2 regions of the Ideonella sp. FW305-24 genome follow, and region 2 is predicted to be linked to the other one. Evidence: riboswitches for the same ligand, from Rfam matches in the RefSeq annotation. Region 2 holds a riboswitch; the other holds the start of a gene.
The links. Region 2 has a riboswitch for glycine ahead of AC3WR5_RS12365 (D-amino acid dehydrogenase). Riboswitches for the same ligand answer to the same signal wherever they lie in the genome.

Region 1 (15,006 bases), on a different contig from region 2:
ACGGCTTCAGCCTCGAGCAGGTAACCCAGCCCGCGCACGGTGCGGATGACCAGTCCGGAACCCTCCAGCTTGCGACGCAGCCTGTGAATGTAGACCTCGATCGCGTTGTTGCCACCGGCACCGCCCTCGCTGGCACCGCCGGCGCGATCGGTTGCCCAGACCTGGTTGATCTGCTCCTTGGTGACCACCTTCTCGCGCTGCGTCAGCAGCAGGTCCAGCAGCATCCACTCGCGCGGGCTGAGTTCCAGCGGCTCGCTGCGCAGCGTGGCGCGGCGGGTGTCACGGTCGAAGCTCAGCGGGCCCATTTCGCTGGCGCTGCTGACCGGCTTGCTGCGGCGCAGCAGTGCCCGCAGCCGTGCTTCCAGCTCGGGAAAGTCGAAGGGTTTGGTCAGGTAGTCGTCGGCCCCGGCATTCAGGCCGGCCACGCGGTCGTCCAGGCTGTCGAGTGCGGTCAAGACCAGCACCGGCAGGCCGGGCTTGGCGGCGCGCACTCGGCGCAGCACCGTCAGCCCGTCGACCATGGGCAGGCCGAGGTCCAGCACCGCCAGGTCGTAAGGTTGCTTCAGCAGCAGGTATTCGGCCACTGCGCCATTCGGTGCGTGCTCCACCTGGAAGCCGGCCTCGCGCAATTGCGCAGACAGGGCGTCCGAGAGCAGCGCATCGTCTTCAGCGAGCAAGAGGTTCATGGGCAAAGCTTAACGTGCGCTGAGCGCGACGGGGAGGCGGGAAACACCGGGCAATGCCAGGCCTTGGCGCGGCGCTTCAGCCCAAGCGGCTCAGCAGCGCCTGGGCGGCGGCCGGGTTGCGCTCCTTGGCGCCGCTGATGAAATAGAAGAACACGTCGCGCGGATGCGCCAGCGCAGCCGGCGGCGGACCGGCCTCGACCTTGGGCAGCCCGGTCGGCTCCTGCCCGTCGCGCCAGGTGGCGACGCTTTTGGCCAGGCCGTCCAGCACCTCGGGTTCACAGCCCTCCGGCTGTTCGGACGCGGTGCGCATGAAGCGGCAGTAGGCGAAGTCGGCGGTCAGGTCCGGCAGCGGCGGGTAGTCGTCAGCCTCGGTGAACACCGTGGCCATGCCCATGGACCGCGCCAGGTCCAGGTATTCGCTGCAGCGAAAGCTCTCATGCCGCACGTCCAGCGCATGGCGCAGCGGGCGGCCGCCCAGCTCGCGTGGCAGCAGCTTCAGGAACGCGCCGAAGTCGGCCGCATCGAAACGCTTGCTTGGCGCGAATTGCCAGACGATGGGGCCGAGCTTGTCCTTCAATTCGAGCAGCCCACTGGCCAGGAATTTCTCTACCGAGCCACCGGCCTCGGCCAGCACCCGGCGGTTGGTCGTGAAACGGTTGGCCTTCAGCGAGAACATGAAGCCGGGCGGCGTGTCGTCATGCCACTTGGCAAAGGTGCTGGGGCGCTGGTCGCTGTAGTAGGTGCTGTTGATCTCGATTGCGCTGAGCTTGCTGCTGGCGTAGGCGAGTTCCTTGGTCTTGGGCCAGCCTATGGGGAAGAAATTGCCGTCGCGCCAGGGCTCGAAGCCCCAGCCGCCAATGCCCACGCGGATGCGGGGTGCGCCGGATGTCGACGAGGAGGGCGGTACAGCATCAGGCAGGAGAGAAAGCGTGTGCATGGCGATCAAGGCGTGCAGCCGCAGCGGTAGTGAGTTGATCGTAGCGGCTCTGGCGCCGTAGGAGGGCGCCCACGTGCGGCTGAGGCCATGTCCGTCTTTGCAACTCGCGCCGGCAGGCCTATGGTTCGGCCATTCGCCGCGCCACGCGGCATCACGAGGAGAAGTCGACCATGGACTGCAGCTTCCATCAGTTCCACGAGCTGTTTGCCCAACTGGGCCTGCCCGCCGAGGAAGCGGACATTCGCAGCTTCATCCACGCGCACCGGCCGCTGCCCAGCGGCGTGGCCCTCAATGAAGCCGACTTCTGGACGCCCGCCCAGGCGCAACTGCTGAAGGAACAGCTCAAGCAGGACGCCGACTGGGCCGAGGTGGTCGACCAACTGAACCTGGCCTTGCATTGAGCGAGCCGGCCCGCGCCGGGCGGGCTGCGCTGCTCAACACTCGACGATGTTGACCGCCAGGCCGCCGCGGGCGGTTTCCTTGTATTTGGTCTTCATGTCGGCCCCGGTCTCGCGCATGGTCTTGATGACCTTGTCCAGGCTGACGTGGTGCGTGCCATCGCCGTGCAGCGCCATGCGGGCCGCATTGATGGCCTTGACCGAGGCGATGGCGTTGCGCTCGATGCAGGGGATCTGCACTAGGCCGCCAACCGGGTCGCAGGTCAGCCCCAGGTGGTGTTCCATGCCGATCTCGGCGGCGTTTTCCACCTGTTCAGGCGTGCCGCCCATCACCTGGCACAACGCAGCGGCGGCCATCGAGCAGGCCACACCCACCTCGCCCTGGCAGCCGACCTCGGCGCCCGAGATGCTGGCGTTTTCCTTGTAGAGGATGCCGATGGCCGCGGCGGTGAGCAGGAAGTCCACCACGCCCGCGTCGGTCGCGCTGTGCACGAAGCGCGTGTAGTAGTGGAGGACGGCCGGCACGATGCCGGCAGCACCATTGGTCGGCGCTGTCACCACGCGGCCACCGGCAGCGTTCTCCTCGTTGACCGCCAGCGCGTAGAGGTTCACCCAGTCCATCACCTGCAGCGGGTCGCGCAGCGCGGCCTCGGGGTTGGAGGTCAACGCGCGATGCAAAGCGGCGGCGCGGCGGCGCACTTTGAAGCCGCCCGGCAGGATGCCTTCGGTGCGGCAGCCGCGGGCCACGCAGTCCTGCATGACCTGCCAGATCTTCATCAGGCCGCTGTGGATCTCGGCCTCCGTGCGCCAGTGCAGTTCGTTGCGCCGCATGACCTGCGCAATGGACAGACCGTGTTCCTGGCAAAGCGCGAGCAACTGGTCGCCGCTGGTGAAGGGCAAGGGCAGCACGGTGGCATCCGGCGCGATGACCTTCTGCTTGCTGCCGTCGGCCGCGACTTCGTCGCTGACGACAAAGCCGCCACCGACCGAGTAGTAGGTGCGCGTTTCCAGCTCTGAACCGGCCGCGTCATAGGCCGTGAGCCGCATGCCATTCGCGTGGAAGGGCAGGGTCTCGCGGCGCATGAAGAGCAGGTCCTCGGCCTCGAGGAAATGGACCGGATGCTCGCCCAGCAGGTTCAGCCGCCGCTCGCCGCGCATGGCTTCCAGGATGGCCGGCACCTGCTCCACGTCCACGCTGTCCGGCTCATGCCCGGCCAGGCCCAGCAGCACCGCCTTGTCGCTGCCGTGGCCCTTGCCGGTGGCGCCCAGCGAGCCGTAGAGCCAGCAGCGCACGCGGGCCACGCGCGACAGCAGGCCTTCATGCCGCAGACGGCCAACGAACAGCCGTGCTGCGCGCATGGGCCCCACGGTGTGCGAACTGCTCGGGCCGATGCCGATCTTGAACAGATCGAAGACTGAGACTGCCATGGTGAGCCTTGCGCTTGAGGAACCGGGGAAGGCGGATCAGGCGTCGAGTTCGGAGACCGGGATGCAGGAGCAGAACAGGTTCCGGTCGCCCCAGACGTTGTCGACCCGGCCGACTGGCGACCAGTACTTGCCCTGGCGCAGGCTGGCGACCGGGTAGGCAGCGGCCTCGCGGCTGTAGCCGTGCGTCCACTCGGTCTTCACCAGCTGTTCGGCGGTGTGCGGTGCGTTCTTCAGCGGGTTGTCCTCGCGCGGCAGCGTGCCAGCCTCGACCTGGCGGATCTCTTCCCGGATCGCGATCATCGCGTCGCAGAAGCGGTCCAGCTCGGCCTTGGGTTCGCTCTCGGTCGGCTCGACCATCAGCGTGCCGGCGACCGGGAAGGACAGCGTGGGCGCGTGGAAGCCGTAGTCGATCAGGCGCTTGGCCACGTCTTCGGCGCTGATGCCCGACGAGTCCTTCAGCGGGCGCAGGTCCAGGATGCACTCGTGGGCGACGCCGCCGCCCTTGATGCCATCCTTGGCGCCGCTGAAGTGGATGTCGTAGTGGCCAGACAGGCGGGCTGCCACGTAGTTGGCGCTGAGGATGGCGGTTTCGGTCGCGGCCTGCAGGCCTTCGGCGCCCATCATGCGCACGTACATCCAGCTGATGGGCAGCACCGCGGCGTTGCCCAGCGGCGCGGCCGAGACGGCGCCCACGCCGCCCAGGCGCTGCTGGCCGGCGGTGCCGTGACCGGGCAGGAAAGGCACCAGGTCTTCGACCACGCAGACGGGGCCGACACCCGGGCCGCCACCGCCGTGCGGGATGCAGAAGGTCTTGTGCAGGTTCAGGTGGCTCACGTCGCCGCCGAACTGGCCAGGCGCCGCCACGCCGACCATCGCGTTCATGTTGGCGCCGTCCACGTACACCCGGCCGCCGAAGCTGTGCACCATCGCGCACAGTTCCTTCACCTGCGGCTCGAACACGCCGTAGGTGGACGGGTAGGTGATCATGATCGCAGCCAGGTCGGCGGCGTGCTTCTCGCACTTGGCCTTCAGGTCCACCAGGTCCACGCTGCCGTTGGCATCGCACTTCACGACCACGACCTGCATGCCCACCATCATCGCGCTGGCCGGGTTGGTGCCGTGCGCGCTCTCAGGGATCAGGCAGATGCGGCGGTGAGCTTCACCGCGGTTGGCATGCCAGGCCTGGATGGCCAGCAGGCCGGCGTATTCGCCTTGCGAGCCGGCGTTGGGCTGCAGGCTGATGCCGGCGTAGCCGGTGGCCTGCGCCAGCCAGGCGCAGAGCTGCTCGTTCAAGAGCGCGTAGCCGGCCAGCTGGTCGGCCGGGGCAAACGGGTGCACCTGCGCGAACTCGGGCCAGGTGATGGGAATCATCTCGCTGGTGGCGTTCAGCTTCATCGTGCACGAGCCCAGCGGGATCATGCTGCGGTCCAGCGCCAGGTCCTTGTCCGAGAGCTTGCGGATGTAGCGCAGCATCTCGGTTTCGCTGTGGTGGGCGTTGAAGACCGGGTGCGTCAGGAAAGTCGAGCTGCGGGTCAGCGCGGCCGGCACCAGCGGCGAGACGCCGGCTTCGAAGTCGGCGAAGCCGGGCAGGGCGGCGCCGTTGGCAAACAGGCCCCAGATCGCCAGCAAGTCGGCGCGCGTGGTGGTCTCGTCCAGCGTGATGCCGATCGAGGCGTCGCTCGCCTTGCGCAGGTTCATGCCGGCGGCGCGGGCCGCGGCCAGGATGGCTTCCGTCTGGCTGGCCGTCTGCACTTCCAGCGTGTCGAAGGCCTCTTCATGGGCCAGCGTGGCGCCCAGCTGCTTCAGGCCTGCCGCCAGGATGGCCGTGTAGCTGGCCACGCGGCGGGCGATGCGCTTGAGGCCTTCCGGGCCGTGGTAGACCGCGTACATGCTGGCGACGACGGCCGGCAGCACTTGCGCGGTGCAGATGTTGGACGTGGCCTTTTCGCGGCGGATGTGCTGCTCGCGGGTCTGCAGCGCCAGGCGGTAGGCCGGCGCGCCGTGCGCGTCCACGCTCACGCCCACCAGTCGGCCGGGCAGCGAGCGCTTGAACTCGTCCTTGCAGGCCAGGTAGGCGGCGTGCGGGCCGCCGGCGCCCATGGGCATGCCGAAGCGCTGGGTGTTGCCCAGCGCGATGTCGGCGCCTTGTTCGGCCGGCGCCTGGATCAGTGTCAGCGCCAGCAGGTCGGCCGCGACGATCAGCAGGCCGCCCTGGGCGTGCACGGCATCAGCCAGCGGCTGCAGCGCGCGCACGCGGCCGGTCACGCCGGGGTACTGCACCAGCGCTGCAAAGCACTCTTGCTGGCCGGCCTGCTCGGCCGGGCCGACAACCACCGTGATGCCCAGCGGCTTGGCACGGGTGCGGATCACTTCCAGCGACTGCGGCAGCACGTCGTCGGCCACGAAGAAGGTTTCGCTCTTGCTCTTGCCCACGCGGGCGGCCAGCGTCATGGCTTCGGCGGCCGAGGTGGCTTCGTCCAGCATCGAGGCATTCGCCACCGCCATGCCGGTCAGGTCGGTCACCAGGGTCTGGAAGTTGACCAGGGCTTCCATGCGGCCTTGCGAGATCTCGGCCTGGTAAGGCGTGTAGGCGGTGTACCAGGCCGGGTTCTCGAGGATGTTGCGCAGGATGACGCCGGGCGTCAGCGTGCCGTGGTAGCCCTGGCCGATGAAGCTTTTCAGGCACTGGTTCTTGCCGGCGATGGCCTTCAGCTCGGCCAGCGCCTGGGCTTCGGTCAGCGGCGTGGGCAGCTGCATCGGCGCGCTGCGGGCGATGCTGGCGGGCACCAAGGTTTCGATCAGCGCACGGCGCGAGGCCGCGCCGATCACGCTGAGCATCGCGGCTTCGTCCTCCGGCGCCGGCCCGATGTGGCGGGCGACGAACTCGGCGTTGTTTTCAAGGGCGTCCAGGGGCGCGTGGGCGGACATCAGCATGGCAGCGGGTCTCGGCGGGGCGGCCGCGGTGGCGGCAGGGGAAAAGGCGGGGAAGGTCCGGCGACGGATCACGCCACCGAACCAGGCAGTTCAGTGCGGGATCAGAGCGTCTTCAGCAGTGCGTCGTACGAAGGCGCATCCATCAGCGCTTCGAACTCGGCCATGTCGGACACGTGGACCTTGAAGAACCAGCCGTTGCCCATCGGGTCGGTGTTGGCCAGCGATGGGTCGGCGCGCAGCGCTTCGTTGACTTCGACGACTTCGCCGCTGACGGGCATGTAGATGTCGGCCGCGGCCTTGACCGACTCGACCACGCCGGCGATGTCGCCCTTGGCGTAGGTCGTGCCGACCTCGGGCAGGTCCACGAAGACCACATCGCCCAGGGCGTCCTGCGCGTGCAGCGTGATGCCGACGACGGCGGCTTCGTGGTCCTCGATGTTGATCCACTCGTGATCGTTGGTGTACATGGTCGTCATGTGTCGGGCTCCGTGGTGTGGCGGGAGAAGGAATTCAGGAAAGAAACAAAAGGGGAGGCGGCAGAACGGCGGTGCCGTGCCAGCGCGCAGGTTAGATCGGCGAGGCGGGGCTGTCCAACCCCGGATGGGGCAGGTCGCATGCCGGCCTCGGACCGATCTCGCTGCGCTCAGCCGCGGTAGTAGCGATTCGGGGTGAACGGTGTCGCGGCGACCGTCATCGGCAGCCGCTTGCCGCGCACTTCGGCGAAGACTTCGGTGCCCACCGCGACCTGCGCGGTAGGCAGGTAGGCCAGCGCGACCGGCGTGTTCACGGTCGGGCCCAGCGTGCCGCTGGTCACGGTGCCCAGCTCGGTGCCGTCTGCCGAGAACAGCTTGGTGCCTTCGCGCACCGGCGCCCGTTCCTTGCCGACCAGGCCCACGCGCTTGCGCGCCGCGCCTTCGGCGAACTGGCGGTCGATGACCGCGGCGCCAGGGTAGCCACCAGCGCGCGCGCCACCAGCACGCCGCACCTTCTGGATGCCCCAGGTCAGCGCGGCTTCGACTGGCGTGGTCGTCGTGTCGATGTCGTGGCCGTACAGGCACAGGCCGGCTTCCAGGCGCAGCGTGTCGCGCGCGCCCAGGCCGGCAGGCTTCACTTCCGGCTGGGCGAGCAGTTCGCGGGCGAGGGCCACGGCGTCGTTCTCGTGCACCGAGATCTCGTAGCCGTCTTCGCCGCTGTAGCCCGAGCGGGTCACGAAGCATTCGGCGCCGGCCAATGTGAACAGGCCGCCGGTCATGAAGGTCAGCTTGGCGACTTCGGGGTTCAGGCGAGAGAGGGCGTCGACCGCCTTCGGGCCCTGCAGCGCCAGCAGCGCACGCTCGGGCAGCGGCCTGACTTCGCAGCGGCTGCCAATGCGGGCCTGCAGGTGCGCGATGTCCGCGTCCTTGCAGCCAGCGTTCACCACCACGAACAGGTCGCCGAAGCTGGCTGCTCCCTTGCCGGCCGGGCGGGTGATCATCAGGTCGTCGAGGATGCCGCCTTCGTCGTTCGTGAAGAAGGCGTAGCGCTGCTTGCCGGGCGCCAGGTCGATCACGTCCACCGGCACCAGGGTTTCGAGTGCGGCGGCCGCGTCGGCGCCGATCAGGCGCAACTGGCCCATGTGCGAGACGTCGAACAGCGCGGCCGAATCGCGGCACTGGCGGTGCTCGGCCATCAGGCCGGCCGGGTACTGCACCGGCATCGCGTAGCCGGCGAAAGGCACCATTCGGGCGCCGAGTTCGAGGTGCAGGGCGTGCAGCGGGGTCTGCAGCAGGATGTCAGGCGTGGAGCTCATGCGGGGTCGTCTCTTCAGGTCGGCGCTTGGAGGGCGGTCTGGCGAATCTCTTCATCCAATAGGCCCTCTCTGTCCGCTTTACCTGAGAGATTGACGGCGGGCCGTTGATAACGGCCACCGCTTGCCCCTTCGGTGGACGGGCTCATGGCCTTGCAGCCATCACCCGCCTCTCTCCAGTGAGGAACGCCTCGCCTGTTACGGCAAGACGCTTGTCAGTCCTTTTGCCTGAGCGTTCGAGGGGTGACCCTCTGCGCCTTCGGCGGCTCCTGGTGGAGCTCTCTCCTAACAAGCTGAGCAGTGTAACCGCAGCCGCGGGCGGCGCCAGCGCCGTGCGATAGTCTCGGCCGTGCCGAAAAAAGATCCAGACCCGAACCAAGACCGGTACCAACCGAGCTCGCGCCGCCAGCGCCTGATCGTCATCGCCGCGACCGCTGCCACCGTGGTGGTGCTGTGGCTGCTGCTGATCTACCGGCCAGGCGGCCATTACACGATCTACGACCCGCCCAAACCGGCGTGCAAGCCGGGGCAGACGACCGACTGCGTGGGTGGCAAGGCCGACGTGCTGTTGCTGCCGGCCTCGCCGGCTTCCGCCAGCGGCAGCTGAATTCGCTGAGGCTTCAGGCCGCGGCCAGCATCGCGCGGCCCACGGCCTCGGCGACCTCGATGCCGTCCACACCAGCGGACATGATGCCGCCGGCATAGCCCGCGCCTTCGCCCGCCGGGTAGAGGCCCTTGACGTTCAGGCTTTGGTAATCCTTGCCGCGGGTCATGCGCAGCGGCGACGAGGTGCGGGTCTCGACGCCGGTCAGCACCGCGTCTGGCATCGAGAAGCCCTTGATCTGCCGCTCGAAGGCGGGTAACGCCTCGCGGACTGCATCCAGCACGTAGTGCGGCAGGACAGGGCGGTCCTTGGCGGCCAGCTCGGTCAGGTGCACGCCGGGCTTGTACGAGGGCTCCACATTGCCGAGCACGCGGCTGGGCTGGCGCTTGATGAAGTCGCCCACCAGTGCAGCGGGCGCCAGGTAGCCGCCGCCGCCCAGTTCGTAGGCGCGCGATTCCCAGATGCGCTGGAAAGCCATGCCGTCCAACGGGTTGACGGGGCCACTTCCCGGTTTTTGCCGGTAGTCCGCAGGGGCTATGCCGACGACGATGCCGGCGTTCGCATTTCGCTCGTTGCGCGAATACTGGCTCATGCCGTTGGTCACCACGCGCTCGGGCTCGGAAGTGGCGGCGACCACGGTGCCACCGGGACACATGCAGAAGCTGTAGACAGAGCGGCCGTTGCTGGCGTGGTGCACCAGCTTGTAGTCGGCCGCGCCGAGGATGGGGTGGCCGGCATTCGTGCCGAAACGTGCCCGGTCGATCGCCCCTTGCGGATGCTCGACCCGGAAGCCAATGGAGAAGGGCTTGGCTTCCATGTAGACGCCGCGCTCGTGCAGCATCGTGAAGGTGTCGCGCGCGCTGTGGCCCAGCGCCATCACGACGTGGTCCGAGCGCAGTGTTTCGCCGGAGGCCAGCGTCACGCCGCGAATGTGGCGCTGCTCGCCCTTGCCTTCGATCAGCACGTCGGTGACCCGCTGCTCGAAGCGGATCTCACCTCCCAGCGCGACGATGTCGGCCCGGATCTTCTCGACCATGCTGACCAGTCGGAAGGTGCCGATGTGCGGCTTGCTGACGTAGAGGATTTCCTCGGGCGCGCCGGCCTTGACGAACTCGTTCAGCACCTTGCGCGTCAGGTGGCGCGGGTCGCTGATCTGGCTCCACAGCTTGCCGTCGGAGAAGGTGCCGGCGCCGCCTTCGCCGAATTGCACGTTCGACTCCGGGTTCAGCTGCTGCTGCCGCCACAGGCCCCAGGTGTCCTTGGTGCGCTGGCGCACTTCCTTGCCGCGCTCCAGCACGATGGGGCGCAGGCCCATCTGGGCCAGGATCAGCGCGGCGAAGATGCCGCAGGGGCCGAAGCCGATTACCAGCGGGCGCGGGCGTTCGGTGGCGTGGAAGTCCGCTGGCAAGTGGTCGTCGACATGGCCGACAAACTTGTATTCGGTGTCCGGCGTGAGCCGGATGTGAGGGTCACCTGCGTGCTGCTGCAGCACGGCGGCCTCCTGGGTCGCGTCGGTCAGCTCGCAGTCCACCGTGTAGATCAGCACGATGGCCGACTTCTTGCGCGCGTCGTAGGCGCGCTTGAACAGGGTGAACCGGCTCAGTGCCTCGTCCGCCACGCCCAGCCTGGCGACGATGGCCGGACGCAGCGCGTCTTCGGCATGGTTCAGCGGCAGGCGGAGTTCGGTGATCCTCAGCATGGTGCAGGTCTGCGGTGGCGGTCAATCAGGCCCTGGCGCAGGGCCAGTGACACCACCGGCAGGCCAGGGCGGGGGCTTTAGCCGCCCTTCTTCGCGCGCTTGCCGGCGCTCTTCTTGCTGCGCGTGTGCGAGCCACGTTCCAGGCTCACGCGCTGGCCGCGGTGCGTGGTGACGGTGACACCGCTCGGAGCGGCGGGACGCGGGGTGGCCTTGCGGTCGGCTTCGGTAACGATCTTGTTGCCCATGGTGGCTCCAGTGAAAAAAGAATCAACCCTCGATTAGGCCACAAGCGCCGTGGCTGGCAGCCCGTCTGGCGAGTCCGCCAGGCAAGGTTCAAAGAAAAAGCCGCCGCGCGGAGGGTGCGCAAAGCGGCTTGTTCAAGTGGCTTGGTGTCCTTTTGCTCGAACCCCGCGAGGGATTGGCAAAGGTGACGAGCCTGATCTCGGCACTGGTCACAACAGTTAGGGCTGCTTGGTTCCCCACCTGACCCAGTTGGCCGTGCTTCCATGCGAGGAGGCCCGTCACAACGAATTCTAACCCAGGCCGAAGAGGCGGCCCGGGCCCCGACCAGGAAATCCGGCGCTCTTAGCGCAGTTGCAGGTCGTCGTCGCCAAAGCGCACGTTGATCGGCTCGATCAGCACCTGCTTGCTGGCGCTGGCCTCGACCACGCCGGCGACGATCGCATCCACGCCCTGGGCCTTGGCGATCTCGACGGTGCGCTCGGCGTCCCCGGCCTTCACGAACAGCGCGAAGCCCGCGCCCATGTTCAGCGTGGAATAGGCCTCGCGGTCGTCTTGCTTGGCGTGCTGCTGGATGAACTTCAGCACCGGCGGCACGGCGGGCACGCTGTGGATGCGGTAGCTCAGGCTGCTGGGGTGGCGCAGCAGCTTGCGCCAGCCGTGGCCGGTGATGTTGGCGCAGTAGTGCATGGTCACGCCGGCCTTGGCCAGCGCTTCGGTGACCGGGCTGTACAGCGTGGTCGGCGCCAGCAGTGCTTCGCCGTAGCTGAGGCCCGGCTCGACTTCGGTCAGGTAGCCTTGCGGCAGCCGCTCCACCAGCTTGCGCGCCAGGCTCAGGCCGTTGGCATGAATGCCGCTGGAGCTGAGCAGCACGATGGCGTCACCGGCGCCCAGTGCGTCGCCCACGCTGAGGCGGGTCTTGGGGTTGATGATGCCGGTGCAGGACGCAGCCAGGTCGATGCGGCCACTCTCGACAATGCCGGCCAGTGCCGGCGTTTCGCCGCCGCCCCAGGCCACGCCGCACACGTCGCAGGCCTTCTTCCAGCCTTCGACCAGGGCTTGCGCGCGTTGCGCGTCGGCGAACCAGTCGCTGCCACCGGCGGCCCAGTAGGCCTGCACGACCAGCGGCGTGGCGCCGACGGTGATCAGGTCGTTGACCGCCATCGCAATGGTGTCCTGCGCAATCCCGGCGTAGTAGCTCTTGCCGGTCACTGCCTTCATCTCGTCGGCCACCAGGGCCTTGGAGCCCAGGCATTCGACGATGCTGGCCAGGTAGAACGGACCCACGTCGACCACGTAGGCCGATTCGCCGCGCGAGGCCGGCACTTCGCTGAAGCCGTGGCCGGCGAGGTGGCCGGCGGTGGCGGCAGCGGCGCGCTGCGCGGCGACCTTCAGCGGGTCGATCAGATCGTAGTTGACGCCGGCCTGCTCGTAGCTGAGGGTGTCGGCGGCGGGGCTGTGGGAAGCGGATGCGGTCATGGGTCGGGATTATCCGACAGCCGCGGACCGCACCCGCTTGGTGGCCGGAGGCCTGCCAGCCTCCGGCCACCGGGGTCAGCGCTTGTTCTGCGCCGGCACGCCGGTCACGCGCACCGGGCTGCTGAAGCCCTTGCGCATGGCTTCGGCCATCTTCGCCGCCGTCATCTCGAGCTGCTTGGCGGCCAGATCCAGCCCGGCGCGCTGCAGTTCAGGGTCCGACAGCTTCGCGGCTTCGGCCATGGCCAGCGCGGTGGCCAGCGAGCGCACCAGCGGGTCCCAAGGGCCCACCGGGCCATTGCCGGTCGGGCCGCCGCCGTCGACCATCACGCCCCAGCTGACCCAGGTGCCCTTCTGGTAGCGGCCTGGGTTCACCTTGATGCCGCCGCCACCGCCGGTGCTCTGGTAGAACGCAAAGGCCACGCCGGTGCTGCCCGCGCCGGTGTGCAGGTGGGTGGTGCTGACGCTGTCGCTGCCAGCCGGGGCCTGCACCATCACGCGCCAATCCATGAAGGGCACAGCGTGGATGGTGTCGTAGGCAGACACGGTCTCGACCGCGGCGCTGGGCACGAAGCCGGTTTCGTTGGCGGCGTTGGTCAGTTCGGCATCCGGCGAGATGGTCACGAAATCGTCGTCGACGAAGGTGCCTTGCGCCACGTCGAAGGCGTCGACGAAAGTGCCCTTTTCGCCATTGCCGCGGCCGCCACCGGGCAGGTACCAGGCGGTGGCCTGCACGTCGCTGCCTTCTACTTCGATGTTCAGGCTGGGCGAGAAGCTCACGCCGGGGCCGCCGGCGGCCCCGGTGACTGACCAGAAGGCGAATTGCGCCGTCTGGTCCTGGCCGTTGCTGTCCTGCCAGCTGATGTTGGACGAAGCCCAGGCCTGGTAGCCGCCGGGGTTGTCCACTTGGGTGGACAGTGGCGCGACCAGGTCCAGCGCGGCGCTGCCGTGGCCGCGGCGGCCACGTGAAAGCCAGGTCACGTAACGGGTGTGCACAGTGCTCATGTTTGTCTCCAAAAAAGGGTGCAGCGCATGGTCTGGACCCTGTCTGGGCGGTGGCGCTGCGGGCTGCCGCGAGCGGCGACAGCTGCGCTCATCGTGCGCCGCGGGCCTTCCGGCCTGCCACCCTCCGATGGGGGTTCATGAGGACCAAAAACGCGGGTGTCGCATGCGGCACGGCGGGTCAACCCGAATGCCCGCGGCGTGTCCGGCGCCCCGGTCGGCGGGCTGGCCGGCCAACCTTAGAATGAGCGGATGAGTTATGTCGTCCTGGCGCGCAAGTACCGCCCCCGCAGCTTCGAGGAAATGGTCGGCCAGGACCATGTGGTGCGCGCCTTGACGCACGCGCTGGAGCAGCAGCGGCTGCACCATGCCTACCTGTTCACCGGCACGCGCGGCATTGGCAAGACCACGGTTTCGCGCATCCTGGCCAAGAGCCTGAACTGCACCGGGCCGGACGGCACCGGTGGCATCACTGCGCGGCCCTGCGGCCAGTGCACCGCGTGCCGCGAGATCGACGCCGACCGCTACATCGACTACATGGAGCTGGACGCTGCGTCCAACCGCAGCATTGACGAGATTCGCGAGCTGATCGAACGCTCCGCCTACAAGCCCACCGTCGGCCGCTTCAAGGTCTTCATGATCGACGAAGCCCACCAGCTGACCAAGGACGCGTTCAACGCGCTGCTGAAGACGCTCGAAGAGCCGCCCGAGTACCTGAAGTTCGTGCTGGCGACGACCGACCCCGAGAAGATGCTGCCGACAGTGCTGAGCCGCTGCCTGCAGTTCAACCTGCGGCCCATGGCGCCGCAGACGGTGCTGGAACACCTGACCCGCGTGCTGGAGGCCGAAAGCGTGGCGGCCGAGCCGGGTGCGCTGCGCCTGCTGTCCCGCGCCGCACGAGGCTCGATGCGCGATGCGCTGTCGTTGACCGACCAGGCAATTGCCTACGGCGGTGGTCAGCTGCAGGAGCCCGCCGTGCGGGCGATGCTGGGCACGGTGGACCGCAGCCATGCGCTGCGGCTGGTCGGCGCGCTGGCGCAGCGTGACGGGAAAGCGGTGCTGGCGGAGGTCGAAGGGCTGCGCGCGCAAGGGCTGTCGGCCGCGGGGACGCTGGAGGAGATCGCTCGATTGCTGCAGCACATGGCCGTGGAGCAGGCGGTGCCCGGCGCGCTGGACGAGACCGACCCGGACATGGAAGCGCCGCGCCAGCTGGCACCGCAGCTCGCGCAGGACGAAACCCAGCTGCTTTACAGCATGGTGCTGCACGGCCGCGCCGAACTGAGCCTGGCGCCTGATGAATACGCCGGCCTGGTGATGGTGCTGCTCCGCTTCCTGGCCTTTCCATCTGCTGGTGGCGAAGGGCGCGTGCCTGCTGCGCCTGCGGTCAGGCCGACCGCGGCGCTGGTCGCATCGCCGCAGGTGGCCTCGACCTCGGTCAGCCCGCCGCGGCCTGCGGTCGCCAGTGTGCCCACGCCTGCGCCTTCCCCCGCCTCTGTGGCCACCAAGCCTGCCGCGGCGCCGGCTGTTGCGCCCCCGCCTGTTGTGGCACAACCGCCAGCCGCGGTGCCCAAGCCGGTTTCCGTTGCCAGCCATCTGGCGCCGCCCGTTGCAGTGCCCGCGGCGCCGCCCAGCCGTGCATCGCTGGCCCGAAAGCCTTCTGCTATCGACGAGCCGCCGCCTTGGATGGACGAGGCGCCATTCGAAGGCGAAGCCGCGCCACGCGTGGCGGCCAGGGCGCTGCGCGCGGCTGAACCTGAACCCGAGCCTGCCGCCCCGCGCGGCCCGGCCTCCGCCATGGCCTCGCGCCTGGCGCAGG
Region 2 (15,006 bases):
CCACGGGAACAGGTTGGGCGACTGGAAGACATAGCCCAGCGCGTCCATCTCGGGGCGCACGGCTTCGCCGTCAATGCTCACGGTGCCGCGGTCCGGCTGGATGAAGCCCGACAGCAGGTTCAGCAGCGTGGACTTGCCGCAGCCCGAAGGCCCCAGCAACACGACGAATTCGCCGGGCGTGACCGTCAGCGACAGCTGGCGGAAGATGCTGCGCCCGTCGGCATAGGCGAAGTCCACGGCCTGCAGCGCGAGCTGCCCGGCGGCGGAACCAGAGGGTGAAGGCGAGGACATTGGTGCGGTCTCAAACAGCGGGTCGCAACAGGCGGGGTGTGGCATGCAAGGCACACGGATGGGGCTGCATGATGCTTAAAATAATACGTTCTAATGCAAGTTAGCCAAACGCGAATTGCGACTGTGCTTATGACGGAAATTGCAGCCACCTCCACCAGCCCGCAAGTTCGGACCCGCCTGAAACGCGAAAACGCGACCTCGCTCTATGCGCAGATCGCCGCGCGGCTGCAGGAGGAGATCGAGGCCGGGCTGTTCGAACCCAGTGGCCGCCTGCCCTCGGAGGCGCAGATCGGCGAGCGCTTCCAGGTCAGCCGCGTCACCGTGCGCCTGGCCTTCGACAAGCTGGCCAGCGAAGGCCGCATCGTGCGGCGCCAGGGCAAGGGCAGCTACGTGGCCGGCAAGCAGGTCCGCCACGGGCTGGACACCTTGCGCAGCTTCCATGAATCGCTGCGCCTGCAGGGGCTGGACGCGCAAATGCAGCTGCTGGAGAAGCGCCGCGTGAAAGTGCCGGACGAACTCGCGGCGCGCTTCGCCCCGGCGCGCCAGCTCACGCTGCTCAAGCGCCTGCACAGCGTGGACGGCATGCCCGTCGCCATCGGCCTCAGCCACCTGCCCAGCGCGCTGTCACAGCTCAGCTGGCAAGCCCTGGAAGCCCAGCCCGCCTACGCGCTGATCGCCCAGTTGATGGGCGAGCGCCCGGCTCGCGCGGACATCGCCATCAGCGCCCGCGGCGCCGACGCAGCACTGGCTGAAGCCCTCGCCGTGCCGCCCGGCACCGCGCTGCTGGTCATGGAACGCAGCTCCTTTCTCAGCGACGGCCGCTGCTGCGACCACTCCTGCTTCTACATCCGGCCAGAGCGCTATGCGTTCACGATGAGCAGCGCGTTCCGGGTCGAGTCCTGAGAAGGTGGGTGGGGCCTTCATCACGCCAGATGAGGCCGGTGATCGGTCGCGCAGGCAACTTGACGGGTGGCTGGTGAGCAAGATGCAACCCTGCGCGCGTCGCGGCGATCCGCCCGCGGTACCCCGATCAGACCGCCTGCCGCCACGTCACCCAAATCACGAGTCCGATTCCAACCAGCGTTGATGCACAGAACGCGCTGCAATCCTGTCATCGCCTCCAGCGGCGAATACAACACAGGAGCGCATGCGATGAGATTTCGGGTACGGGGGATTTCGAGTGATGAGGTGCGGCAGTTCCGCGAGGGCGGGCCGGATGCGAATGGGCAGGCGGCTTTGCGGCGGGTGGCGCAGGGTGGGGCCAATCCTTGCCGACATTGCTTGCAGCTGATTGCCGAGGGGGACGAGATGTTGGTGCTGGCGTACCGGCCTTTTGGTTTGGTGCAGCCATATGCGGAGACGGGGCCGATCTTTCTGCATGCGCAGGACTGCGCGCACTGCGAGGCGGACCGGCTGCCGGCTTGGTTTGCCCATCTGCAGCCGGCGCTTGTTCGCGGGTATGACAGCAAGGACTGGATCAAGTACGAGACCGGCGCAGTGGTAGCCGGCAGCGAGCTGGCGGCGGCTTGCGAGAACATCCTGGCGGATGTTGACGTGGCCTATTTGCACATCCGCTCGAAGTTCAACTGCTTCCAGTGCCGGGTGGCCCGCCTTTGATCGCTCTCGATTTGAGGCGCCTGAATCGGAGTCCCGGCGCACCTGCTGGCACTGCGCGCCCAGCGGGCAGGCTTTGCGCATGCGCGCGCGGCGCCTCCTCCGGCCAGTGCGCTCGGCATTGCATCGTGCGCCGCACCAGCCTGCCGCTGACGCCGGCGGCAGAGTTCTTCTGCGACCTGATCCGCCAGGCCAGCGTGCAGCTGGGCAAGCCAGCGCCGGTGGCCATGAAGAAGGCAAGCCGGGTGCGCAAGATGGTCGGCATGGCGAGCAAGACCGGCAAGAGCCCTGCCCAAAAGGGCTAAGTAGACGCCACATGGCGGGAAACGTGCCGGGGCGGAAGAATCCTGGTTTTCCCTCACAGCCCTCGCCGGATACCGCCATGCCCCTTGCTGCTGCTGCGCCGCGCGCGCCCTGGTACCGCTCCCTCTATGCCCAGGTGCTGATCGCGATTGCGATTGGCGTGCTGCTGGGCCACTTCCAGCCGCAATGGGGCGAGGCCATGAAGCCGCTGGGCGATGGCTTCATCAAGCTGATCAAGATGATCATCGCGCCCATCATCTTCTGCACCGTGGTGCTGGGCATTGCCGGCATGGAGGACATGAAGAAGGTCGGCAAGACCGGCGGGCTGGCGCTGCTGTATTTCGAGGTCATGTCCACCGTGGCGCTGATCATCGGGCTGTTGATCGTCAACCTGGTGCAGCCAGGCGCCGGCATGCACGTGGACCCGAACGCGCTGGACACCAAAGGCCTGGCCAACTACGTCGGCCCGGGCAAGATGACCGGCACTGTGGACTTCCTGCTGGCCATCATCCCCAGCAGCGTGGTGGACGCCTTCGCCAAGGGCGAGATCCTGCAGGTGCTGCTGTTCTCGGTGCTGTTCGGCTTTGCGCTGCAGAAGTTCGGTGGCAAGAACAACATCGTCTTCAGCTTCATCGACAAGCTCTCGCACGTGCTGTTCGCCATCGTCGGCACCATCATGAAGCTGGCGCCGATTGGCGCGTTTGGTGCCATGGCCTTCACCATCGGCAAGTACGGCGTGGGCTCGCTGCTGCAGGTGGCGCAGCTGATGGGCGCGTTCTACGCCACCTGCCTGATCTTCGTGCTGGTGGTGCTGGGCGGGGTCGCCCGGCTGCACGGTTTCTCGATCCTGAAGTTCGTGCGTTTCATCCGCGAGGAGCTGCTGATCGTGCTGGGCACTTCGTCCAGCGAATCGGTGCTGCCGCGCATGATGCGCAAGCTCGAACATGCCGGGGCCGAGAAGTCGGTCGTCGGCCTGGTGATCCCGACCGGCTATTCGTTCAACCTGGACGGCACGTCCATCTACCTGACCATGGCCGCGGTCTTCATCGCCCAGGCCACCGACACGCCAATGACGCTGCTGCAGCAGCTCACGCTGCTGGCGGTGCTGCTGCTGACCAGCAAGGGCGCGGCGGGCGTCACCGGCTCGGGCTTCATCGTGCTGGCGGCCACGCTGAGCGCGGTGGGCCATGTGCCGGTCGCCGGGCTGGCGCTGATCCTGGGCATTGACCGCTTCATGAGCGAAGCCCGCGCGCTGACCAACCTGGTGGGCAATGGCGTGGCCACGCTGGTGGTGGCCAAGTGGTGCGGCCAGCTGGACCCGCAACAGCTGGACGCCGCGCTGGTGCAGCAGGTGCCAATGCCTGAAGAAGAGCAGCTGGTGCAGGCGGAGACGGCGGCACAGCCCTGAAGGCTCGCCAGGTGTGCGTTCAAGGCTGCGCCTGCGCCTTGATGCCGCCCAGGATCAGGTCGATGCCGGCCAGGAAGTCGGCCCTGTCATCGTGGTTTCGCAGCTGCTCCGCGAGTGACCGTGTGAACGGGTAACTGGCCTCGTCGAGCGCAGCCCAGGCTGCGGAAGCCTCGCCCAGAAAGTCCTCCCGGCCGATCTCGCGCGCCTGGGCCGAGCGCCGGTTCGCAGCGTTCTGTCCGCCCACGCCGAGGATGTAATGCCACAGCGCCGAGACCGCTGCCCACTGCCGGCTCTGCGGAACGCCCAGCGCCCGCACCTGCTGCCCGATGCTCTCGAACAGGCGCACCGTCGGCAGCTGGCCGGCGGCGTGGATCAGTGCCGAGCCGATCCAGGGATGCGCGTCCATCGCATCGAACATGCCGACCGCCAGCGCGCGGACCGTGGCCTCGGGTGTCTCACCACCCGCGCACGCCGCCAGCGTGGCGGCGATCACCGCGTCACAGGCGGCCACCAGCAGCTCGCCCTTGTTGGCAATGTGCCAGTAGATCGCACCAGGCCCCGTCGCCAGCTGCTCTGACAGCGCGCGGAAGGTCAGCCCGGCTTCGCCGGTGCTGTCCAGCAGGCCGATGGCCGCTTCGATGATGCGGTCCCGCGAGAGGGCGTCCTCGCGCCGTTGAGGAGAACGTGTCTTGTTGACCATGCCGCATGTTGACACAACTGGAACGGCGCTCCATCATCATGGAATGGCGTTCCATACATCATCCGTCGGCCGATGTCGCGCCCCACTCATGAAGGATTCGAGATGACACGCATGATCGCGATCGTTGGCGCCGGGCTTGGCGGGCTGATGCTGGCCCGGGTGCTGCACGTGCACGGCATCGCCTGCACCGTCTACGAGGCCGAGGCCTCGCCCACCGCACGCACGCAAGGCGGCATGCTGGACATTCACGAGGACAGCGGCCAGCTCGCATTGAAGGCCGCGAAGCTGCATGAGGCGTTTGTCCGGCTCATCCATCCCGGCGGCCAGGCCTCGCGCGTGCTGGACAAGACTGGCGCGGTGCTGCTGGATCAGCCCGACGACGGCAACGGCGGCCGGCCCGAAGTTCGCCGAGGCGAGCTGCGCCGCCTGCTGCTGGATTCGCTGCCCGTCGGCACGGTGCGCTGGGGCCACAAGCTCGCGTCGGTCGAAGCGCTGGGCGACGGCCGGCACACCCTGAGCTTCGCCCACGGTGCCAGCGTGACAAGCGACCTGCTCGTCGGTGCAGACGGCGCCTGGTCGAAGGTCCGGCCATTGGTGTCAATGGCGGCGCCGGCGTACACCGGCACCACTTTCGTCGAGACCTACCTGTCCGACGCCGACGCACGCCATCCGGCGAGCGCCGCTGCAGTGGGCGGCGGCGCGCTGTTCGCGATGGCGCCAGGCAAAGGCATCTTTGCGCACCGCGAGCCGGACGGCGTGCTGCACACCTATGCGGCACTGCAAAAGCCGATGGCCTGGGTGGCGGAGGTCGAGGCCGCCGATGCTTCCGTCGCGCTGGCCCGCGTGGCGCTGGAATTTGACGGTTGGGACCGGGCGCTCACCGCGCTCATCACCGATGGCGAGACGGCGCCAGTGCTGCGGCCGATCCACGCACTGCCCGCGGACCACCGCTGGGACCGCATTCCCGGCGTGACGCTGCTGGGCGACGCGGCGCACCTGATGGCGCCTGCAGGCGATGGCGCGAATCTGGCGATGGTCGACGGCGCCGAGTTGGGTGAAGCCATCGCGGCGCGCCCCGGCGATCTGCAGGCCGCGCTGCAGGCCGCGCTGCAGGCCGCGCTGCAGGCCTACGAGGCGAAGCTCTTCCCGCGCAGCGCCGAGGCCGCCGCGGGTTCGACCGAAGTGCTGGCCATTTGCCTGGGCGACGCCGCGCCACACAGCCTGGTGCAGTTCCTGGACCAGGCCAAGGGTGCGACATAAAGCGCTGGCAAGCTTGCATCCACAATCACCCAGCCTCGCCAACCCACTACCCGAGCCGGTACCGCATGCCACCGCCCGACACTTCCGCGCCACAGGCCACCGCACCGCCGCTGTTCACCGGCTACCAGCGCTTTGTCGCCGGGCTGCTGGCCTGCCTGCAGTTTGCGGTGATCCTGGACTTCATGATCATGTCGCCACTGGGCGCAGTGATCATGCCGGACCTGAAGATCACGACCGAGCAGTTCGGCCTGGTCGTCTCGGCCTATGCCTTCAGCGCAGGCGTGGTCGGCATCCTGACCGCAGGATTCGCGGACCGTTTCGACCGCAAGAAGCTGCTGCTGTTCTTCTACGCCGGCTTTGTCGCCAGCACGCTGTGGTGCGGCCTGGCACAGAGCTTCCACACGCTGCTGATGGCGCGCATCGTCACCGGCGTGTTCGCCGGCGTGATCGGCTCGGTGGTGATGGCGATTGCGACCGACCTGTTCGAGCTGCGCCTGCGCGGCCGGGTGATGGGCGTGATCCAGACCGCGTTTGCGGCCAGCCAGGTGCTGGGCCTGCCGGTGGGGCTGTACCTGTCCAACCGCTGGGACTGGCATGCGCCCTTCATTGCGATGGCGGCATTTGGCGCGGCTGGCGGGCTGGTGATTGCCTGGCGCATGCGGCCGGTGGCGGACCACCTGACGGCAGGCACCCAGCACGGTGCGCTGAAGCACCTTCTGCAGACCGTCGTCGAGCCGCGCCACCTGGCGGCCTTCGCGACCACCGCGCTGCTGACCACCGGCGGCTTCATGCTGATGCCCTTCAGCAGTGCCTTCGTGGTGCACACGCTGGGCATTCCGCTGGAAAGCCTGCCGACGATCTACCTGGTCACCGGCATGTGCACCATCTTCATCGGCCCGCTGGTGGGCAAGCTGGCCGACCGGCTGGGCAAGCTGCCGGTGTTCATGGCTGGCACCGCGGTCACCATCGTGATGGTGATGGTCTACACCCACCTGCAGGCGGTGTCGCTGCCGTGGGTGATCGTGGTCAACGTGCTGATGTTCGTCGGCATCTTCTCGCGCATGATCCCGTTCCAGGCGCTGGTGAGCGCCGTGCCGGCGGCCACGCAGCGGGGCTCGTTCAATGCGGTGAATGCGGCTATCCAGCAACTGGCCGGCGGCCTGGCCTCGCTGCTGGCCGGCCACATCGTGGCCTTTGGTGCAGATGGCAAGCTGCTGCACTTCCCGGTCGTCGGCTACGTGGTGGCCGCGACCTCGGTGGTGACCGCGACGCTGGTGTGGCGGCTGCAGCGCGACCTGCAACGGGCAGCGGCCGGGCCGGCCAGTGCCGCGGGCTGAGCCTGGCAGCAGCGCCTACCGGGGCGCTGCCGGCGCGGCAACGGTCGTGCGCTCCGTCAGCGCCAGTGCGGCCAGCAGCCCGATGGGCAGCAGCAGCGAGGCAAAGCCCAGCGCCAGGTAGCCAAAACCGCCACCCACCGCGCCCACAGTGAAGGCCAGGATGGGGCCGATGAAGCGGCGCATGCGCTCGCGCAGCACGGCGTCGCCCGCGCCACGCAGCAGGTCCACCGCGTCGATCACCAACTGGGTCACGTTGCCCGTCATCACCGTGGTGGGCACGAGTTGGCCCAGTGCCAGCTTGGCCGCGGCGTTCTGCACGCCCATGGCGGCAGCGCCCAGTACCCCGGCCCACATGCCCAGGGCGCCCGGCGGCTGCTGCACCGGAGATGCCGCCCAGCCCAGCACCATGAAACCCGCCAGCAGCAGCAATTGCAGGCTCAGCAAGGGCCGCAGCAGTGGCATGCCTCGGCGGGCCAGAGCCAAGCTCAGCAGCCGCGTGGCCGCCACCGCAAGCACAAACGCGGGAAACACCAGCAGCTTGAGCGTCACGCTGCCGCCGGCATGCGCCAGGGTGCTGCCGATCAGCACGAAGTTGCCGGTGACGTGCGCGGTGAACAGGCCGAACAGCGCGACGAAACCGACCGTGTCCACATAGCCCGCCACAAAACCCAGGCCGACGCCCAGCGCGGTGGCCCGGGTTGAACTCATGGGGCTGGGTGCCAAGGCGCTCATGGGCATGTCCTTCGAGGAAAAATGTGAGGGAGACAGAGCGCAAGACACGCATGCCGCCCATTTTTGTCCCGCTCAACTTCCCGCACATCGCCCGTGCGGCCGCGCGCCCCTCGCCCAGATGGGAGAGGGGCATGGCACGAACGCCTCAGCCAGCCGCACGCCCCTGCGCCACCAGCGCAAAGAGGCGGGCGCAGCGCATCCAGGCCAGCGCCAGCACCGCTGCCTGGCCGGCCAGCAGCGCGATCAGCGTGCCCAGCCAGCCGGGCAGGTGCCAGGCGGGCACCAGCAGGCCTGGGGCCTGCAGGCGAAGCCAGCTGAAGACGGCCAGCAGCACCAGGCCTGCCAGCGTGATCAGCAGGTAGCTCAGCACCGAGCGCCAATGGCGCGGCGCCAGCACCCGCAGGCCGCGCCAGCCGGCCTTGATGGCCGAACGCTTGCGCATCTGCAGAACGAACTGGGCGCGGCCCGCGTCCACCGTGGCATTGGCCAGCAGCACCAGCAGCACGGCGATGAGCGTGGCGGCGGTCTCCCAATGGCCGGCAGAGGCTTCCAGCACCGCCTGCTCGGCATGGTGGCCGGCGGCCTTGTTCAAGCCAACACCGATGGCAATGGCCAGGCCCAACGGCAGCAAGGCCCAGAGTGTGATGCGGAACAGTCGGCCGTAGTCGGCCAGGCCGCCGCGCAGCAGCGCGCCAAAGCCTTGCGGTGCCGGTTGGCGCGCCGCCGTCACGGCCAGACCGGTGAGCCAGGGCGAGAGCAGCAGCGTGAACGCCAGGCCGGCCAGGCCCACGGCGGGCAGCACGGTGCCCGCCTGCTGGACCAAGGTGACCACCATCTCGGCAATCAACGGCAGCGAGAAGCCGCTGGCCAGCTGCGGCGCGCGCAACGAATGGTCCACAAAAGAGGCCAGCGCCCGCCACAGCGGCAGGAACAGCAGCAGTGCCGGCAGGCTCAAGCCCGCCCACCACAGCAGCAGCAAGCGCCATTGAAAGGCCTGCCGGGCCGCCAGGCACAGCGTGGCCCGGACGGAGGAAGAAGAAACAGCCGCGTCACTCATAGCGTGCTCACCAGGGCGTAAAAGGTTTGGACCAGGGCCGCGATTTCATAAGCCCAGCGGCGAGCCGCCGCGGGCTCTGCCTTGAGCACCTGGCTGTTGTCCAGCCGGTGGGTGTCCAGCGCATGCTCGTCCTGCGGATCGAGCTCGGCCGACAAAGCCTTGGCCGGCTTGACCCAGCTGTAGCGGGCCCAGCGGCGCTGGTCGTCCCAACGCACGGTCTCGCTGCTGCCATCGGCAAAGCGCACCACCAGGGTCTGGGGCGCCGAGGCGCCGTAGCGGCGCAGCGTCACGGTGGTACGGAAGGGCAAGGGGCCTGCGGCATCGGGCTTGGCATCGGGATGGGCCTTGTCCCACGCCTTGCGGTCCTGCGCCAGCTGCTCGTCGATCTGACCTTCAGTGCGCTCGACCCAGCGGCCGTCTTTCTGCACGGTGCCGGGCTGCGGGCGCTCTTCTTCGCTGACCAGCTTGCTCACGCGGTCGTCCACCTTCTGCGCCGCGTAGACCTGCTGCTCGAAGATGCGGTTGACGACTTCGGGCTTGCCCGAGCCTTCGATCAGCGCGGCCTGGAGATCGCCAATGGCGGGGTGGCGGAATTTCCAGCGGTCATAGTAGATCCTGAAGGAACGCGCCAGGGCCTCGCTGCCGATGAGCGTCTCCAGTTCATGGAAGGCCGTGGCACTGCGGCCATAGACGCTGCCGTAGCTGTTGCTGGAAAGGCGGTCCCAGCTGTTCTCGCCGGTGCCGTCCGCCGGCTCGCCCAGCACCGAGAACAGGCGCTCGACCTCGAACGTTGGGGCCTCCAGCTGCACGCCCAGTCGCTGCATGCCGCGGCTGCTGAGCGAGTTCAGCTGGCCGCGCCCCTGGATCATGCGCATGTCCCAGAACTCGTTCATGCCTTCGTCCAGCATCGGCTCCTCGAACTCGTTCGAGGCCAGGATGCCGTAGAAGTAGCCGTGGCCAAACTCGTGGATGGTCACGAAGTCCAGGCCGTAGGCATTCGCAGTGCCGGGGCTGAGGTCCTTGTAGCCCTCGGCGGTGAAGAAGGTGGGGTACTCCATGCCACCCGCTTCTTCTGCGTTGTACGGGGGCACCACCGCGGTCACGGTCTTGTACGGGTAGGCGCCCAGCGTTTGCGAGAAGTAGGTCAGCGAATCCAGCGTGGCCTTGAGCACCGGTTGCGCGTTGTGCGCGTATTCGGGCGGGAACAGCACCCGCACCTTGACCGGGGGGCTGCCAGGGCCGGACCAATCCGCCTCCAGCGGCGTGTCGAAACGCTTGTCGGCGGTGAAGGCGAAGTCATGCACATCGCCCTGCACATAGCGGTGGGTGACCCAACCGTCCTTTTCCACCGGGGCGCCCTGCAGCTCACCCACGGCGCCCACCGTCACGCCCTTGGGCACGGTGATGGCCACGTCGTACTGGCCGAAGTCGGCGTAGAACTCGCTGTGCAGGTGGAACTCGTGGGCATTCCAGCGCGGCGCGGTGGCACCGCGCTCACCCGGCAGTTCCAGCACCGCCATCTTGGGGAACCACTGGCCCACGAGGTGGAAGCTGCCGAAGTAGCCGGTGCGCGCGATGACGCGCGGCAACTGGTCGAAGAAGTCAATGTCCAGCTGGGTGCTGGCACCGGGCGCCACCGGCTGCGGCAGGTCCAGCCGCACGACGGTGTGGTCGGTCTCCGGGCCGTCGTCCGGGTGCACGAAGTACCAGGGCACGGCAGCACCGGCCTGCTGCACCTTTTTCAACTCGATGTGGCCCCACTGGCCTTCGTTCGCTTCCACCTCGCTGCGAAAGCCGAAACCGAGGTTGCGCTGCTCGCTGAAGAAGGTGCTGCCCTCACCTTCGAAGCCGTTCATGTACAGGTGCAGGTAGACGGCGCGCACCTCACGGTCGCTGCGGTTGCGCCAGGTCAGCTGCTGCTGGGCTTCGACGGTGTGCTTCTCCGGGTCCAGCTTGGCCTGGATGCGGTAGTCCACAACGCGGTCGGACAGCGTGGCCGCGCCGGGCTGGCGTGGGCCGCCCCAGGCACCGGGCGCACTGGGCTCGCGCACCATGGCCGCATGTGGCGAGGCCAGCGCAATGCCGTCGGGCGACGGCGGCACGGTGGCCGCGCTGGCAGCTGCGGGCGCCGCGGCCGCTGAAGCGCTGGTGGCGCCTGGCGGTGCGGAGGGGTGGCAGCCTGTCAGGGCCAGGCCACCCAGGACCAGCGCCGATGAGGCGGCCAGTCCGGTCAGGAGTCTCGACATGCGCATGAGCTCAGTCTTCGAGTTGGGTTGGGGTTGAGTCCGGGATTGGGCAAGAGGCCGGATGTTAGGCGTCCGCGCTGGCGAGGCGCCGCGCAGCCGGCGCGGCGGACTGTAGGAAGGCCTTCGCCGAATGAGCCTCGGTTGCGACAGGATGCCGCTGGCGCCGACCAGTTGCAGGCTGGCGCGACGAACTGCAGAAGCGTTCAGCCCAGCGTCCAGCGCGCCAGAGAGACCCACTGCCACAGCGCAAACCCACCCAGCAGCAGCGCCGAAGCCTGGTTCACGCGGCGCCGCCAACGCACATCGAAGCGCTGGCGCAGCCGGCCGACGACTGCCGTCAAGAGCCACCACCACAGCGCAGAACCACAACCCACACCGAGGATCATCCAGCCCGGCGAAGCCGGCTGCGCCGAGCTGCCGGCCAGCGCGCCGAAGATGGCCAGGAAGGACAGGATGGTGGCGGGGTTGGAAAGCGTCAGCAGGAAGGTGCCGGCGAAAGAGCCCAGCAGGCTGCCGGTGCCGGGCGCTGAAGCCGCGCGCTCGGCCACCGGCGCCTGCCAGGTGCGCCATGCGAGCCAGGCCAGCACCGCGCCGCCGACGAGGGCCAGCGGCACGCGCGCGCCGACCAGCCAGTCGATCACCAGCGTGACGCCAAACGCGCCCAGTGCGCCATAGCAGGCGTCCGCCGCGGCGGCGCCCAAGCCGGTGGCCAGGCCGGCGGCCTGGCCCTGGTCCAGCGTGCGCTGGATGGTCAAGAGGCCAATGGGCCCGACCGGCGCGGCGATCGACAGGCCGACCAACATGGCCTGGCTGAAAAGTGAGATGTCCATCGACCAATGTTAGAGGCCGACAGACAGCGGGCCCCACTCAGGCCGGTTGCAGCGACAGGCTTTGCCTGGCCGGCAGCGGGCCGCAGAAGGCAAAGTCGACCTCGGGCCGGCGGCCGTCGATCAGCTGCGCCAGCGCATGGCCGGAGCCAGCGCCGTGGGTCCAGCCCAGCGTGCCGTGGCCGGTGTTCAGGAACAGCTTGCGCACGCGGCTTTCGCCGATGTAGGGCACGTTGCCAGGCGTCGCCGGGCGCAGCCCGGTCCAGTAGCTGGCCAGCTCGGGCCGGCTCACGCCGGGGAAGAGCTGAAGCGTGCGGCGCACGATGGCCTCGCAGCGGACCGGGTTCAGCGCCAGGTCGTAGCCGTTCAGCTCGGCCGTGCCGGCAATGCGCAGGCGGTCACCCTCGGGCGAGGTGAAGCGCGAGAAAACCAGCTTGTACTCGTCGTCGGTCAGGCTGACCTGCGGGGCCTTGGCGGCGTCCAGCACCGGCAACGTGGCCGAATAGCCCTTGGCCGGGTAGATGTCCAGCGTCAGGCCGGCTTGCTTGGCCAACTGCGGGCTGAAGCTGCCGGCGGCCAGCACGTAGGCGTCCGCACTCAGCACCTCGTACAGGCCGGTTTCATTGGCGAACTCCACGCCGCTCATCTCGCCGCCTTCGCTGCGCAGCTTCTGCACCCGCACACCGTAGCGGAACTTCACGCCACGCTCGGCCGCGAGTGCGGCCAGGCCGGTGGTGAACTTGTGCACGTCGCCGGATTCGTCGGCGCTGGTGTAGGTGGCGCCGGCCAGTTGCGGTGCGATGTGGGCCATCGCCGGCTCCAGCTTGACGACCTCATCGCGGCCGATCACGTCGCGCTCGCAGCCGAGTTCGCGCATCACGCGCGCCGGCTCCACCGCCAGGTCGAACTCCTGCTGGCTGGTGTAGAAGTGCAGGATGCCCTTGGTCAGATGGTCGTACTGCAACCCGGTCTCGGCGCGCAGCGCCTGAAGACAACTGCGGCTGTAGGTGCCCAGGTTCAGCAGCTGGATCATGTTGCGCCTGGAACGCGCGGCCGGGCATTCCAGCAGGAACTTCAGGCCCCAGCGCCACTGCGCCGGGTCGGCCCGCAGGCGGAACAGCAGCGGTGCGTCTTCCCTGCCCAGCCACTTCAGCAGCTTCAGCGGCGCGCTGGGGTTGGCCCAGGGCTCGGCATGGCTGACGGAAATCTGGCCGCCGTTGCCGAAACTGGTTTCGCGGGCCGCACCAGCATTGCGCTCCAGCACGGTGACCTCATGCCCGGCCTGCGCCAGGTACCAGGCCGTGGACACGCCGATCACGCCGGCGCCGAGAACGATGACTTTCATGGGAAAGCGCTTTCTTTCAGGCAAAAAGAAAGGGGCAATGGCCGAAGCCTTGCGATCTGCTCGCAAGATTCCGGCCACTGCCCCCACTGTCCTTTTGCCTGAGAGATTCACGCCGCGGTTCCCCGCGGCGCTTGCCCCTTCGGCGGCTGCCATCGGCGAAGCTTTCAAGGCCTGCCGTGCAACGCTCTCCAGTTTGTCGAGATGGTTCCAGTCTTTGGGCCTGAGCGTTCTGAGGGGTACGCCTTCGGCAGCTTCGGCAACAAGTGCTTCGGCTTCTCCTGGAAGAAGATCAGTTTACAGCGGGCGACGCGGCACAGGGGCCGCCGGTCGCACCGGCGCGGCAAACGCCGCGCGGAAGGCGCCCAGGATCGCCAGGATCAGGTCGGAACGCATTCAGTGGCTCCAGCTCATCATGCTGAGCTGCGTGTGCGCGCTCTCGACGGTGCCGCGCTCGAGCTGGCGAATGCGCCGCTCCAGGTCGCCCATGTCGACGGCTTGCGACAGGTAGCGCTCGTCGTCTTCACGGCTGGCATCCTGGCCGCGTTGCGAAGGGGTAGTCAGTTGGGCGATGAAACGCCGGACAGTTGCGTAGGTGTTTTGAACGGAGGTCATGGTCTGTACCCTTTTGGGGCTGATGGAGGGCCATCTCTCGGAGCGGTGGCTCCGGACAGCCCGGTTTGGTTTTTGTATGCAATGCAGTCTAAGGGTTTCCACTCAATCGTGCTGGCGAGGGGTCGGTTAACAAGGCCCTAGAAACGGCCGCATTTCACGACGCAAAGCCTTGTTTTCATTGGCAAAACCGCCTTTTCACCAGACCGGATCCAAAGTGCCTTCGCATCGGGTTATGCACAAACAGCATGACTTTGAAATGCCGCCCAGCACTGCTCACCGAGTGCCCAATCGCAGCACGCGAAGCGCGAATTCGCTGCCGGGCCACCGACGTTTCGTCAGCGAATCGAACCTTCTGCGCGGCCAAACCGGCAACTCGTCGCATCCCGGTCGCACCGCAGTCCGCGGTTTCCTAAAGTCCACTCATCGACACCCCGAACCGCACCAGGAGCCCACCATGACCGCCACCGCCACCCGTTTCGCCGCTGCTTCCAACGCCGCCCGCGCCAGCTTCGCCGGTCTGGCCGCCGTGGTCACACTGACGGTGCTGGCGGGCGTGACCCACATCGCCGGCCAGCAAGTCCAGGACGTGCAGTTGGCCCAGGCCCGCAGCAACGCCGCGACGATGCTCGCCAGCGCCGTGCCGGCCAACGAAATGCCGCTGCAGATCGTCGTCGTGACCGGCAAGCGGGTCTGACACCCAGTCGCGTCGATCCCGCGCCGAAGGCCCCGCACTGCGGGGCTTTTTTCGTTGTGGCGCCGAACGCCAGCGGGCCGCTGCAGCAGCAGCCGGTCGACGCACCACTGAGTGGACGTCCCGGTAGACCTTCTCCACACCGTTCAGCCGCTGCCGTTCATCCCTGCGCGCAGCAGTTTGGCCAGGCGCTGCGGCAACTCGTCGCATCCCGGTCGCAAGCGCAAGCGGCGCTGCCTAAAGTCCACCCATCGAAACACGATTTGCAGCCCAGCAGGAGCCTCAAATGACCACCCCCAACAGCACCGCCAACGTCAACACCCGCGAATTCCAAGCCAGCTCGAAGGCCGCCCGCACCGGCTTCCTCAGCCTGGCCGCGATGGTGACCTTCAGCGTGTTGGCCGGCCTGTCGCAGATCGCCAATGCCCAGGCGGACGATGCGCTGGTCGCACAGGCCGCTTCGCAAGGCGCGGTGCAGGTCGTCGTGGTCTGCGGCAAGCGCAGCGCCGTCTGAGCCAAGCGCTCAGCGAAGTTCCTTCAGCAACTGCTTCAGGCGCTTGCGCCCTTCTGCATTCGTGCCACG

Region 1: it holds a riboswitch for glycine, as region 2 does, so the genes downstream of both, gcvT (glycine cleavage system aminomethyltransferase GcvT) here and AC3WR5_RS12365 (D-amino acid dehydrogenase) in region 2, are expected to answer to the same signal.

Annotation. Positions count from the first base shown of each region.
Region 1 covers NZ_JBYTAI010000022.1:2,180-17,185, forward strand. Annotated here, with positions in the region: gene AC3WR5_RS32170 (response regulator transcription factor) at 1-686, opposite strand, end outside; gene AC3WR5_RS32175 (DUF72 domain-containing protein) at 763-1,623, opposite strand; gene AC3WR5_RS32180 (DUF2789 domain-containing protein) at 1,794-2,024, shown strand; gene AC3WR5_RS32185 (L-serine ammonia-lyase) at 2,058-3,449, opposite strand; gene gcvP (aminomethyl-transferring glycine dehydrogenase) at 3,486-6,383, opposite strand; gene gcvH (glycine cleavage system protein GcvH) at 6,485-6,859, opposite strand; gene gcvT (glycine cleavage system aminomethyltransferase GcvT) at 7,027-8,172, opposite strand; glycine riboswitch at 8,232-8,359, opposite strand; glycine riboswitch at 8,376-8,467, opposite strand; gene AC3WR5_RS32205 (hypothetical protein) at 8,519-8,776, shown strand; gene AC3WR5_RS32210 (NAD(P)/FAD-dependent oxidoreductase) at 8,790-10,472, opposite strand; gene AC3WR5_RS32215 (hypothetical protein) at 10,550-10,717, opposite strand; RNA gene ffs (signal recognition particle sRNA small type) at 10,899-10,995, opposite strand; gene AC3WR5_RS32225 (AIR synthase-related protein) at 11,058-12,191, opposite strand; gene AC3WR5_RS32230 (hypothetical protein) at 12,267-13,193, opposite strand; gene dnaX (DNA polymerase III subunit gamma/tau) at 13,443-15,006, shown strand, end outside.
Region 2 covers NZ_JBYTAI010000004.1:89,694-104,699, reverse strand. Annotated here, with positions in the region: gene AC3WR5_RS12425 (ABC transporter ATP-binding protein) at 1-291, opposite strand, end outside; gene AC3WR5_RS12420 (GntR family transcriptional regulator) at 421-1,194, shown strand; gene AC3WR5_RS12415 (DUF1203 domain-containing protein) at 1,444-1,908, shown strand; gene AC3WR5_RS12410 (hypothetical protein) at 2,034-2,210, shown strand; gene AC3WR5_RS12405 (dicarboxylate/amino acid:cation symporter) at 2,288-3,616, shown strand; gene AC3WR5_RS12400 (TetR family transcriptional regulator) at 3,636-4,316, opposite strand; gene AC3WR5_RS12395 (FAD-dependent oxidoreductase) at 4,419-5,576, shown strand; gene AC3WR5_RS12390 (MFS transporter) at 5,642-6,913, shown strand; gene AC3WR5_RS12385 (YoaK family protein) at 6,929-7,621, opposite strand; gene AC3WR5_RS12380 (hypothetical protein) at 7,791-8,702, opposite strand; gene AC3WR5_RS12375 (M1 family metallopeptidase) at 8,699-10,948, opposite strand; gene AC3WR5_RS12370 (LysE family translocator) at 11,152-11,778, opposite strand; gene AC3WR5_RS12365 (D-amino acid dehydrogenase) at 11,816-13,144, opposite strand; glycine riboswitch at 13,197-13,322, opposite strand; gene AC3WR5_RS12360 (DUF3563 family protein) at 13,514-13,732, opposite strand; gene AC3WR5_RS12355 (hypothetical protein) at 14,187-14,426, shown strand; gene AC3WR5_RS12350 (hypothetical protein) at 14,710-14,937, shown strand; gene AC3WR5_RS12345 (hypothetical protein) at 14,947-15,006, opposite strand, start outside.